DNA from 3 places in the Priestia sp. P1_B12_1 genome. Region 2 is predicted to be linked to each of the others. Evidence: predicted binding sites of a transcription regulator. Region 2 holds the regulator's gene; each other region holds the start of a gene.
What was found. Region 2 encodes Rex, which represses fermentation and respiration genes when NADH is low (regulators of the CRP and FNR family bind a similar motif). Its sites were predicted from a motif close to TTGTGAAATATTTCACAA; they were not measured.
Positions count from the first base shown of each region.

Region 1: a site for Rex is predicted at 1,896-1,913, ahead of AC1D0Y_RS17405 (anion permease). Genes of this name have one in related genera too.
Region 3: a site for Rex is predicted at 1,829-1,846, ahead of nirB (nitrite reductase large subunit NirB). Genes of this name have one in related genera too.

Region 1 covers NZ_JBFTZR010000005.1:46,962-51,252, reverse strand. The annotation lists gene AC1D0Y_RS17410 (alpha-amylase) at 1-310, shown strand, start outside; gene AC1D0Y_RS17405 (anion permease) at 339-1,772, opposite strand; gene AC1D0Y_RS17400 (class I SAM-dependent rRNA methyltransferase) at 2,048-3,247, opposite strand; gene AC1D0Y_RS17395 (PepSY domain-containing protein) at 3,440-4,291, opposite strand, start outside.
Region 2 covers NZ_JBFTZR010000032.1:6,718-11,008, reverse strand. The annotation lists gene AC1D0Y_RS28600 (CPBP family intramembrane glutamic endopeptidase) at 1-332, shown strand, start outside; gene AC1D0Y_RS28595 (YdiK family protein) at 329-556, shown strand; gene tatC (twin-arginine translocase subunit TatC) at 582-1,337, opposite strand; gene tatA (twin-arginine translocase TatA/TatE family subunit) at 1,353-1,538, opposite strand; gene AC1D0Y_RS28580 (redox-sensing transcriptional repressor Rex) at 1,592-2,230, opposite strand; gene abc-f (ribosomal protection-like ABC-F family protein) at 2,689-4,291, shown strand, end outside.
Region 3 covers NZ_JBFTZR010000002.1:554,541-558,831, reverse strand. The annotation lists gene nirB (nitrite reductase large subunit NirB) at 1-1,605, opposite strand, end outside; gene AC1D0Y_RS08280 (SGNH/GDSL hydrolase family protein) at 2,210-2,956, opposite strand; gene AC1D0Y_RS08275 (sigma-70 family RNA polymerase sigma factor) at 3,389-3,880, shown strand; gene AC1D0Y_RS08270 (competence protein ComK) at 3,982-4,291, opposite strand, start outside.

The sequences.
Region 1 (4,291 bases), on a different contig from region 2:
AAAAGATATTTCCGCTCTCTTGCATGTACGCTATGACAAAGCGTACGGCCAGCAAGACGATTATTTTGATCACCCGAATACCATTGGATGGGTAAGGCATGGTGTAGAGGAATTTGAGAAGTCTGGATGCGCTGTGGTGATGTCAAACGGCGAAGATGGCGAAAAGAGAATGTTCGTCGGCGAACACCGAAGTGGACAAACGTGGATTGACTTCACAAACAACCGAGAGGACCAAGTTGTGATTGAAGAAGATGGCTACGGACAGTTCCCTGTAAATGGCGGCTCTGTATCCGTTTGGGCTGAAGCATAAAAAAACAGTGGCCTGCGCCACTGTTTTTTTACCATAGACCTAGCAGTTTCCACCACAAGCCGCCAATTCCAATCCAAATGATAATATGAATAATTGAAATTAAAAAGCCGAGCGACCACCATTTTTGCTGCGTTACATATCCACTACCGAAGAACACCGGGGCCGGTCCACTGCCGTAGTGAGTTAAACAGCCAAATAAATTGCTAAAGAACGCTAAAATTAATGCTGACAGTAACGGAGGCGCACCAGCGGCCACGATGACAGATAAAAATGCTGCGTACATAGCGCTGACGTGAGCCGTGTTACTTGCAAAAAAGTAGTGAGAATAAAAATACGCAATAGCTAGTACAATCAAGGCCGTCATCCAAGACATATGGCTAACAGTGCCTTTCATCAGATCACTGAACCAAGGAATCATGCCTAGATCATTTAAGAAAGTTGCCATCATAACCAAAACAGCAAACCAGACTAATGTATCCCATGCTCCCTGTTCTTTTTTGATGTCTGACCAGCTTAACACTTGCGTTAAAAGCAGCGCACATAGACCAATAAAAGCAGTTGTTGTTGCATTAATATTTAAATTAGCTCCAAAAATCCATAGCACAAGAAGAAGTAAAAATACGCCAATCATGTACCATTCTTCTTTCTTTAGCGGACCCATTTCATTTAATTTTTTTGCTGCAATTTCAGATGCTTCCGGCGTTTCTTTTAATTCTGGCGGATACAGCTTATAAATAACAAGCGGAATAACAATTAAACTAATAATTCCAGGTACGATTGCAGCCGCTGCCCAGCCAACCCATGAAATAGTCTTGCCTGTAATTTGTTCCGTCATTTTAACCGCAAGAGGATTGGCCGCCATTGCTGTTACGAACATAGCGGATGTGATCATATCTCCTTGAAACGATACTTTTGTTAAGAAAGCGCCGACTCTGCGCTCCGTACCGTCTCCAGTTCTCGATCCGTATGTTTCGGATAAAGAACGAATGATTGGAAGAATAATTCCTCCAGCTCGTGCTGTATTAGACGGCATTGCAGGTGATAAAAGCAAGTCACTTACGATAAGAGAATACGATAATCCCAACGTCTTTTTACCGAACAAACGAACGAAGATATAGGCAACCCTTGTTCCTAGACCAGTCTTAATAAAACCTCTAGAAATAAAGAATGCAATAACGATTAACCAAATCGTCGTATTTTGAAAACCGCTGAGCGATTGTTCAAGTGTTAATGTATTAGTTAATACAATAATGGTTAAAGATAAAATAGCTACACTGCCCAATGGCAATGGTTTAATGATAAGCCCTACGATAGTAGCCACAAAAATAGCGAATAAGTGCCAAGCCTTCACATCAAGTCCGGACGGAGGTGTAATAAACCATAAAACAAGTCCGATTGCCAGACAAATTAATAAAGGAATAAATTTCACTTCGCCGGCAGGCTTTTTTGTTGTTTCAGCCATAATCTTTCTCCTTTCATGTTTTTTAATAATAGTAGTATGCTCTTTCTACTTCACACCCAATACTTATCCCATTTAAAATAAAATAATTGTAAAAATACGTTTCGTAAGGATGATATTGTAAATTTGTGAAGTGTTGAGCATAATTCCTTTATTATTTTATCATACATACTGACAATATTTATCTTTTCCCTTCATTTTATTCCCTTCAAAATAGCTTGTAAGCGTTATTTCATCACAATAAATAAGCTGCATGAGTTCATCATGCAGCCTTGTATTTAGCGATTTATTTTTTGAATAAACACGACTTTGAGATAATCACCTGACTTAAATTCTTTTATTGTTTTAAAATCAGCTGGAAGAGAGAACTGCTCCATCATTTTGTAGCGTTCCCCTTTTTCATTAAAAGCTTTTTCAATAAACGAATGGAATTTTTTCATATCAAAGTTACTTGCATTCGTAGATGCTACGATGACACCATTTGGCTTTGTAAGAGCAATGGCTTCTTTTAATAAATCTTTGTAGTCTTTTGCTGCACTGAACGTATGCTTTTTCGACTTAGCAAAGCTCGGCGGATCTAGCACCACAAGATCAAACGTCATGTTCTTCTTGACCGCATATTTAAAATACTTGAAAACATCTTCTACAATAATGTCCTGTGCTTCGTGATCAATTCCATTTACACTAAATTGCTCAATTGTTTTTGCCAAGCTGCGATTGGCTAAATCAACACTTGTTGTTTTCGCAGCTCCTCCAAGAGCGGCCGCCACTGAAAATGCGCCTGTATACGAAAACATATTTAGCACGGTCTTTCCTTTTGCATATTTATCTCGAATCGTTTTACGGACGTCTCGCTGATCTAAAAAGACCCCAACCATCGCTCCGTCATTTAAGTAAACGGCAAAACGAATACCATTTTCTTTTACAATAAGAGGGAACTCACCTTTATCCCCTGCTACAAAATCATCTTCTTCAATATACTGACCTTTTACGTTAAAACGTTTTTTCTGGTACAGCCCTTTAAAATTAGGCGCAGACTTTAAGGCTTCAATGACGTATTCTTTAAATCGATAAATTCCTTCACTATACCAACTCATGACGTAATATCCGTCATAATAATCAATAATTAAGCCGCCGATTCCGTCACCTTCACTATTAAATACGCGAAAAGCAGTTGTGTCTTCAGACGCATAAAAATCATGACGTGATGAAATAGCTTGCTGAATTTTTCTAGCAAAAAACGCCGCGTCAATTTGCTCATTTTTCTTTTTCGAAAGAATCCATCCGTAGCCTTTGTTTTGTTTTCCATAATAGCCTTTGGCTAAAAATTGATTCTTGGGAGTGACTAAGTTAATAATAACGCCTTCTTCTTGCAGTTTATGACCATCAACAAGCGCATCTTTTTCAATGAGTGGATAACCCTTGTTCACTTTTTTAATAAAAGCTTCTTTGGCTATAACTTGTACTTCTTTTCTCATGTGTACACCCTATCTATTTAATTTATTTCATTCTAGTTCTATCCATTTTACAACAATAATCTACATTTATCTTAACATAGATAAACAGCCCCGTTTCTAGTTATAAATAGAAAAGCAGAAGATGCCTTGAAGCACCCTCTGCTTGATATGAATGAAAAATGAAATGTATGTTTGATGTTTTAAGATAAAAAATTATGAGCACTCTTGTCCCGTATAAGCATCGAACTTAAGCGTCTGCTGCTTGCTTCCGCTCACTAAAGTCACCACGTATACAGTTATTGAGTTTTCTGTTATAAGCTCAATATGCTCTACTTTTCCTTCTTGATGTTTTAAAGCAAGAACTTTTACAGCGGTCTCCGTTAACGGCTGAAGCTTATCATGTTTTACATGTGTGATTTCACCCGAAACCGCATCGATTGTAACGGTGTATTCCGTATTATCTTTGATTATTTTTACTGTGAAAATCGCTGCGTTTTGATCATATTCTACCATTTTCACCTTACCTGCATATGTAGCCAATGCAAGATCTTTTGCATCTTGTCTCGTTAATAGCTTCACTGCTTGCTGAGAAGTATTAACTACTTTTCCTGTGAAAGCATCTAACGTTACCGTATATTGAGTGCTATCTTTAAGAATCACTGCGACATACTGACTAGCAGATTCTTTAAACTCTAGACTATATACGTAACCACTATATTGTTTAACAATTGTTTCTTTTATTTTTTGCTCTGATATTAGCTGCAGCTCTTTTTTATTCTCATGAATGACTTTCCCCGTTAGACCATCCACGGTTAGCGTATATTCTACTTTGCCATCTACTACAGTTAACGTATATTCATTCGTTTCTTTGTTAAATGTAATAGATTGAATCGCTCCTGTATACTGCTTAGAAATGGATTCTTTCACTTGATTTTGTGTCCATAACTTCACTTCTTGTTTCTTCACTACTTTTCCAGTCCTTGCGCTTACTTCTACGATTCTTTGCTCAAGGTTATTCGTTGCAATTGTAATCACATACACCCTTGATTCTTGCTTAAATTCCGT
Region 2 (4,291 bases):
TTATTGGACCAATTCTAGAAGAGATTATTTTTCGAAAGATTATTTTCGGTTCTCTTCACAAACGATATAATTTCTTTATCTCTGCATTTATTAGTTCCCTTATTTTCGCTGCCGTACACTGGGATTTTAAACATTTGCTCGTGTATACAGCCATGGGATTTGTATTTGCATTCCTTTATGCAAGAACAAGACTAATTATTGTACCCATTATTGCTCACGTGTTGATGAATACAATCGTTATTTTATCTCAAACTATTTTTGCAGATAAAATTATAGAAATGCAAAAGCAAGCAGAACAAATGCAGTTTATTTTTGGAGGCATGTTTTTATGAAGAATATCCCTTTAACACGAGGGTTTATTTATATTATTATGGGGATTTTATTCACCTACCTGGCTATTCAAAATGCTCAGGAAACCGTGTGGAACTTCCCTACGATCTTATTTGCACTCGTAGCCGCATTCGATTTCAGATTTGCGGTTCGCATTTTTATCTTGCACTATAAAATTAAAAAGTTGCAGCAGCACTATAAAAATCAAGATGATTCATCTAAATAAAAAAACCACTGTTCCAGTGGTTTTTTTACATACTAACATCTTCTCTTTCTTGCTCTGCCCTTGCCTTTAACACTTTGCGATACGAAATGCGGGAAATAATGATGCTGATTTCATACAAAATTAAGAGCGGCACTGTCACCATCATGTGCGAGAGCAATTCTGGTGGTGTAATAAGTGCGGCAATAACTAGCAGTACGAAATAGGCATACTTTCGAATTTGAGATAAAAACATAGGCGTGATAATTCCTAATCGCGTCAAAAACATGACGACAACAGGAAGCTGAAACAACAGCCCAAAAGGCAGTGTGAGCTGCATTAAAAAAGAAAAGTATTCATTAATGCCAATCACTTGGTTTACATTCAGCTCATCAGAAACGCGCGTCATAAAATCGACGACAAATGGAAACAACACAAAATAAGAAAAAGAGACACCGCCGATAAAGAGAAAAATGGAAACAGGAATATATCCAAGCGTTACCTTACGCTCTTTTTCATATAAACCAGGACTAATAAATGCCCAAAGTTGATACAGTGCAACAGGAGCTGCAAGTACACAGCCGATAATAACAGCAAACTGCATATAAATCTTAACTGGATCTGTTAGCCTAAATGCATTCATCGTTAAATTTTTTGCCTCATCAGCATGCTGTAAATAGACAATAACCTTATCCGCTATAAAAAAGCCGCCAATTGTGGCAATCACAAAGAAAAATAAAACAATTAAAATGCGCTTTCGCAGCTCTCCTATATGATCATATATTGACATTTCTTGTTCGGTCATACTATGATCACCCTTTTACTCTTTGTCATCTACTTGACGCTGTTTATCTTTTTCACGATCTTCTGAGGCACCGCTAGCGGCATGCTTAAACTCTCTAAGCGTTTGCCCGACTGATCTTCCTAGCTCCGGTAACCGTTTCGGTCCAAAAATAAGCAGTGCTACAATCGCAATAATAATCCAACTGCCTGCTCCAATCCCCATATTCCCACTCTCCTTATTAATTTAGACTTAAGGAAATCGTAACATAGTCCGCCTTATTCAACAGGATAATTTTTCAAAAAGTAGACGAGCGACTGTAATTCTACAGCCAGATCAATATGATGCAGTCGAATCTCATCCGGTACGTTTAAGCGTGCAGGAGTAAAGTTTAAAATTCCTTTAATTCCGCAACTCACTAAACGATCGGTAATTTGCTGAGCAACAGTGGCTGGAACGGTTAAAATCGCTACTGAGATGTCATCACTCATATAATCTTCCAATTGGTCAAGATGATAGACGGGCACGTCGCCTACTTTTGTACCGACTTTATCTTCTATCACATCAAAAGCGCACTCAATTTTGGTGTTATTATTTTTAATAAAATTATAATTTAAAAAGGCCGTTCCTAGATTCCCTACGCCAATCAGTGCTACTTTCGTTACTTCATCTTGGTCTAACGTTTTACGGAAAAATGTAAGTAAATAATTCACATTGTAGCCGTATCCCTTTTTCCCTAATGCTCCAAAGTAAGAAAAATCCCGGCGAATAGTAGCAGAATCAACTTTCACTGCCTCACTTAACTCCGCTGACGAAACACGCTGTTTACCAGAAGCATGCAAGTTTTTTAAAAAACGATAATAAAGCGGCAATCGTTTAGCCGTTGCTTGTGGTATTTTTAATTGTTCAGTGTTCACGTTGTACCCCCTCAGTTCATGTATGTCATTACTAACATTTTCAAGTCATATTGCATTACCTTTCACAAAGCCTCAACCGCCTTGAGGTAGCGCTTCCAATTCTCTCTCTTTTCTCTTGTTTTATATATACTCCGCTTCACACCCCGACGCCTTTTGTCTATCCAGCACTACTTAAAGTCGGTAGCTAGAACGAAGTAATTAGCTCTTCAAAGGATCCGTTTGTTAGTCATGACGGGTTTTCTACATCCATCATATATAAGTTCAGAGATGCACTTATCTCTTATTTTAACATAGTATCCTGTATAAAATGTGCAGGTAAAATCATTTTATTTCATGAATCAAAACATTCGCTTCATCATTTGTCCTTGTCTCTCTACAAATTACAAACGCTTGTAGGAAGAACTTGTAGTTGAAAATATGTTAAAATACACTATGGATATACTACTAGAGGTGAAAAAATGATTATTCTACAATTGAACGGTATTACAAAATACTATGGGGCAGAACCCATTTTATCGAATATAAAGTTAGAAGTACAATCAAAAGACCGCATTGCCCTAGTGGGACGAAACGGTGCTGGTAAATCAACTTTATTAAAAATTATTGCTGAGCAGCTTTCTTATGACAGCGGAGAAATTATTAAACCTAAAGGTGTTTCCATTGATTATATGGGACAAGATACAGTTCTTGAGTCAACACTCTCCATATGGGAAGAAATGATGACGGTCTTTGCTCCGTTAAAGAAGATGGAAAAAGAATTACGTACGCTTGAAACGAAGATGGGCGATCCAGACATTTTTAATGATTCAGTTCAATACGAAAAACTAACCAAAGAGTACGATCAGCTTCAAGTAACGTTCAAAGATTTAGGCGGCTATCAATATGAAGCGGATACACGATCTATTCTTCATGGTTTCCGTTTCTCAAACTTTGACTATAGCACCCCTATTTCCTCCTTGAGCGGTGGACAAAAAACGCGCTTGGCTCTTGCAAAACTGCTTTTAACAAAGCCAGACTTGCTTATTCTGGATGAGCCTACCAACCACTTAGATATTGAAACTTTAGCATGGCTGGAACAGTTTCTGCAAGGGTATGAAGGAGCTATTTTAATTGTTTCACACGATCGTTACTTCCTTGATAAGGTCGTAAATCAAGTGTATGAAGTCACACAAAAAACAACGGTCAAGTACACGGGCAACTACTCTAAATACCTTGTACAAAAAGCAGAGCGATATGAAAAAGAGTTGCGTCAGTACGAAAAACAGCAAGATGAAGTCGCAAAACTGAATGATTTTATTCAGCGAAACATCGCCCGCGCATCGACTACAAAACGTGCGCAAAGCAGACGTAAGCAGCTCGATCGAATGGAGTTAATAAATCGACCTAACGACGGCGAAAAATCGGCTAGTTTTTCGTTTGAAATTGAGCGTCAAAGCGGAAATGAAGTCTTAAATCTCGAAAACGTGTCTATCGGATATGATGAAAACAAATACGTCGTCCAAGACGCAAACCTTCGGATTAAAAAAGGTGAAAGCCTTGCGTTGGTTGGCCCTAATGGAGTTGGGAAATCTACGTTATTAAAAGGTATTGTGGATAAACTAAGCTTCAAGACTGGAACCATTTCTTTTGGCTCAAACGTAATGGTTGGTTATTACGACCAAGAGCAAGCTAATTTAACGTCTAATAAAACCGTTTTAAATGAGCTTTGGGATGACTACCCATCCAAACCTGAAAAAGAAATTCGTACAGCGCTTGGAAATTTTCTGTTTTCAGGTGATGATGTACTGAAAATCGTTTCGACGCTTAGCGGTGGTGAAAAAGCACGTTTGGCTCTTGCGAAGCTTATGCTTCAAAAAGCTAATTTCTTAATTTTAGATGAACCTACTAACCATCTTGATTTAGATAGTAAACAAGTACTCGAGAATGCGTTAATTGATTACCCAGGGACTCTATTATTTGTTTCACATGACCGTTATTTTATTAATCGTATTGCAAACAAAATAGCAGAGCTATCTCCTGAAGGGGTAGAAGAATTTCTTGGAGATTATGACTATTATGTAG
Region 3 (4,291 bases), on a different contig from region 2:
TGGATTCACCATACCTAAATAATAATTTAGAGCCGGACGACATTTCGAACAGCCTTCTTCATTATTCCATCCGAGCACATTCATCACTTCACGCGTATGCGAAAGGCCTTTTGCTTTAATCTCTTCGACAACTTCATCTCGTGACAGAGTCGTACAGCCGCAAATCGCTTCTTTTTGCACCGCCGCGTCAAAGTCAGCGCCAAGAGTATGCTGAAGCACTTCCGCTACAAGCGGTTTACATCCTCCGCAAGAACGAGAGGCACTTGTACAAGCTTTGATTTCATCAACCGATGAGCATCCTTGTTTTTGGATAGCTTCCACAATCGTACCTTTTGTTACGCCGTTACAGCCGCAAATAATATCATCGGCGCTCATGCTTGCTACTAAGCTTTCACCTGCGTTACCGCCAGATGGCTGTAAAATCGACACTTTTGCGACATCGGATACATCTTCTTGCTTTTGAATCATTGAAAACAGTCGATTTCCGTCGCTGCTGTCTCCAAAAAGAACGGCTCCTACGATTTGATTGCCTCGCAAAACAAGCTTTTTATAAATGCCGTCTTGTTCATCGAACACTTTGATCGCTTTTTTCTCTTCATCTTCCGTGAAGTCTCCTGCTGAGAACACTTCAACACCTGATACTTTTAGCTGCGTGGATAAAACCGATCCTTCATAAGGGACTTTTTCTGCCCCGCAAATCGCTTTTGCTAATGCTTTTCCTTGTTCATACAGAGGTGCCACAAGCCCGTATACCATTCCTCTATGCTCTGCACATTCTCCGACAGCGTAGATGTTTGGGATATCCGTTTGCATATAGTCATTTACAACAATTCCTCGGTTTACGGTAAGTCCCGCTGCTTTTGCAAGCTGAACATTTGGCTTAATTCCAACGGCCATCACGACTAAATCAGCGTCTAAAAACGTCCCATCTTTAAAAGATAATCCTTCAACTCGCTCATCGCCGACGATTTCCGCCGTTTGTTTTTCAAGCAAAAACTTCATGCCTTGTTTTTCTAATTCGTTTTGAAGCAGTTTGCCGGCTGTTGGATCAAGCTGGCGTTCCATTAAATACGGAGCTAAATGAATCACAGATACGTCCATCCCCAAATTTAACAGTCCGCGCGCTGCTTCTAATCCAAGGAGTCCGCCTCCAATAACCGCTGCTTTTTTATACTGCTGAGAAGCCTGCAGCATTTCGTCCGTGTCTTTTATATCTCGAAAAGCCGTAACTCCTTTTTTATCAGACCCTGGAATCGGAAGAATAAAAGGAAGAGAGCCCGTTGCTAAAATCAACTCATCATACGATTCTACTCTGCCGCTGTTTGTCGCGACTTCTTTTTTTATCGAATCGATACTAGTAACCGTTTCGCCCGTATATAATGTAATATTGTTTTCTTGATACCAGTTCCAATCGTTTAACGTAATGTCTTCAACATTCGTATCTCCTTGCAGCACTTTTGATAGTAAAATACGATTATAGTTCGGATGCGGCTCGCTTCCGAAAATCGTAATTTCAAACGCTTCGCTTGAAACCTTCAATACTTCTTCAATCGCTCGAACTCCAGCCATTCCATTTCCAATCAATACGAGTTTCTTTTTTTGCATCTTCCATTCCTCCCCTGGCGTCTATACCTGCTTGTTTCAAAGATATATTTCCTATGCATCTTTAAAGATACATTTAAGATATATGAATTTTCTGAATCGTTCAACTTATGTGTTAGATTATCTAACACAGTTATGGTATGTATGCGATTCCATTGCTTTAACAGCAAGCAAAAAAAATAAATGGTCTAATTACGTATTAATTGAGATCATCCTTTGCATTTTTTTGTGATGTTTTTCACAACATTAATGTAGCAAGAATAAATAACCTGAGCTATGATAAAAATCACTCCTAAATGTTGATCAGCCAAAAATAAAAACTACGAAGTTCTTTATAAAGAATTTTTTAAATAAACCGTTCTTTATAGTATTTACTATTACTCTCGTATTCTTTATAATGAATATATAGACCTTTATAAAGAACAGAACGGAGAATTAAAATGCCACTCGTAAACATTAAAAAACTTTGGACTCCTTTAGAGATCTTTGGCTTTAAGCTTTATAAGTGTAGAGATACAAAAAGCTATTACTATAAAACGAGGAAAAGTCATAATCTAATAAAATTATAAAAAACAAGCCCTATTCCTTTTCAAATAGGGCTTGTTTTTTATTTTCCCGTAAACCAATTCACAACGTACTCTCCCCACACTTCATTTCCTTTTTTCGTTAAATTACCGCTGTCTTTATTTATATACTCTCCCAAATGAAACGGCCAAATCAGCGAGTGATTCATATAATATACCCAGTTTGCTTCAGAGACTCCTCTGATCGCTTCTACCCCTTCTTCATAGGACTCCGTTTGTGAAATATATGGCTGTGACGGCTGAACCATAAGGGTTTTTTTCAAGTCTTTGAGCTGATGAATGAGCTTGTCTGTATTTTCAAGCGTCTCATCTAGCGCAAGGTGCTGATAATCATTTTTAAGAGGTGCTTCAAACAGAATAATGTTTGGCTGAAGTTGATCAATTTGATCGGTAATATGTGAGGATAACAGTTCATCCGTTGTGCCGTTACCATATGAAAGTGTTTTAACCTTAAATACATCGCTTCCATATGTAGCTGCTAGCTCTTTTTTTAACTGCTGAGGCCACCCTGCTTCCTTTGCGGATGTGGCAATTACAAGAGTCAGAGGCTTTTTATTTGCGATAGATGACTGGATTTGCTTTGTGATAAAGTCTGGAAGATTTTTTGTATAAGCAGATACATCAGAAAACTGTTTTTCTTTATGTACAACAGCAGTTTTTACTTCACTTGCCTGCGCTTCCGTTTGCTCCTGCCAGTGCTGCGTCCCCGCATACATCACCGCACCGCACAAAACAGCCGCCGCCACATTTACCCCAACCATCGCCTTCATTCAATCTCCCCTTTACAAGTTCTTCTTACAATCTCAGCAAATTGCTTTCATAAAGAAGAACTCAAAATTAGTAGCTCCTGCGAATATCCCCTCAAAGGTCCACCTATCCGGATAGGTACCTATCCGGATAGGTCTAGCAACTCTACCATCACCGCTCTTCCTTGATGGTAGAGTCGCTACATCGATAATAGATATATAAACAGTATAGATTAGTAGAATTTGGAATGGGGGACCTTTCGTACGTAAAATCTCTACAAATACACGTATACTTCGCATATTTCCTAGCGAAACGTGAAGTTTCCGGGGAAATTACGTCACGTTTCTTAAAAAGAAAACATAATGTACGTTCATTCGCACATGTGATCTTCCCCTTGTACAGTAGAGATACCGGCGGAATACAGCAAAAACGCGTTTTTGAAAAAGGAATGCCACATGCAAAAAAGCTCGTTTGATCAAATCGCTTCATCTTTTCATCCATTAATTGTGTCGATGATTAAAAAATTTCATATTTACAAAGACTACGACGAATATTATCAAGTTGCGTTGATTGGTTTATGGAGAGCGTATCAAAAATTTGACGAAAGCAAAGGATCTTTTTCTGCTTATGCCTACACAACCGTGCGCGGTACGATCCTTTCTCATTTAAAAGGCACCATTTTATACGAAGAACGCGAAACACCGGCTGAGCAGAACCTGCTTTCACTAAATGAAGATCCCGCTCTTCCCGTTCCGCTAGAAAGTGAAATCATCAAGCAGCATATCGAACACTTAACAGGAAGAGAAAAAATCTATGTAATTGAACATCTGCTAGAAGGCTACTCGTATAAAGATATTGCCTGCAAATACGGAGTCTCCACGGGAGCCGTTAAAAACTGGGGAAAAGCAGCTCGCAAAAAGCTAAAGACCTCGCTTCTTCAGGAGTAAGAAAAGGAGGAAGCTTATCATAAGCTTCCTCCTTCCGTTCATATGTGTAGTCCAAACGATTGTTCATATGTAGGACAAGTTTATTCGATAAATCGAACGCATTATGCCAAGACAAGCGGACTTTCTAAACAATAATTGCGAATCACAGCCGCTCTGGCCAGCTTTTTTTCTAAACTATAATAAGAAAGCTTCACTGGGATGAACGTTCCGTCTTTGAAGTGAATCAGCATAGAGGGTGAATGAACTGAAGCAAGCGTACGTGAAGTATGAACATGAGAGGCAAAAATCCAGGCGCAGCTATAGTCGTTTGGCGAAGATGTCGGAAACGCAATGAGGGCTTGTGAACGATTAATAACAAGCGGCGTAAGCTGTTTGTATGGAAACATTTTTCTAACGGCGGCAATGGACCCC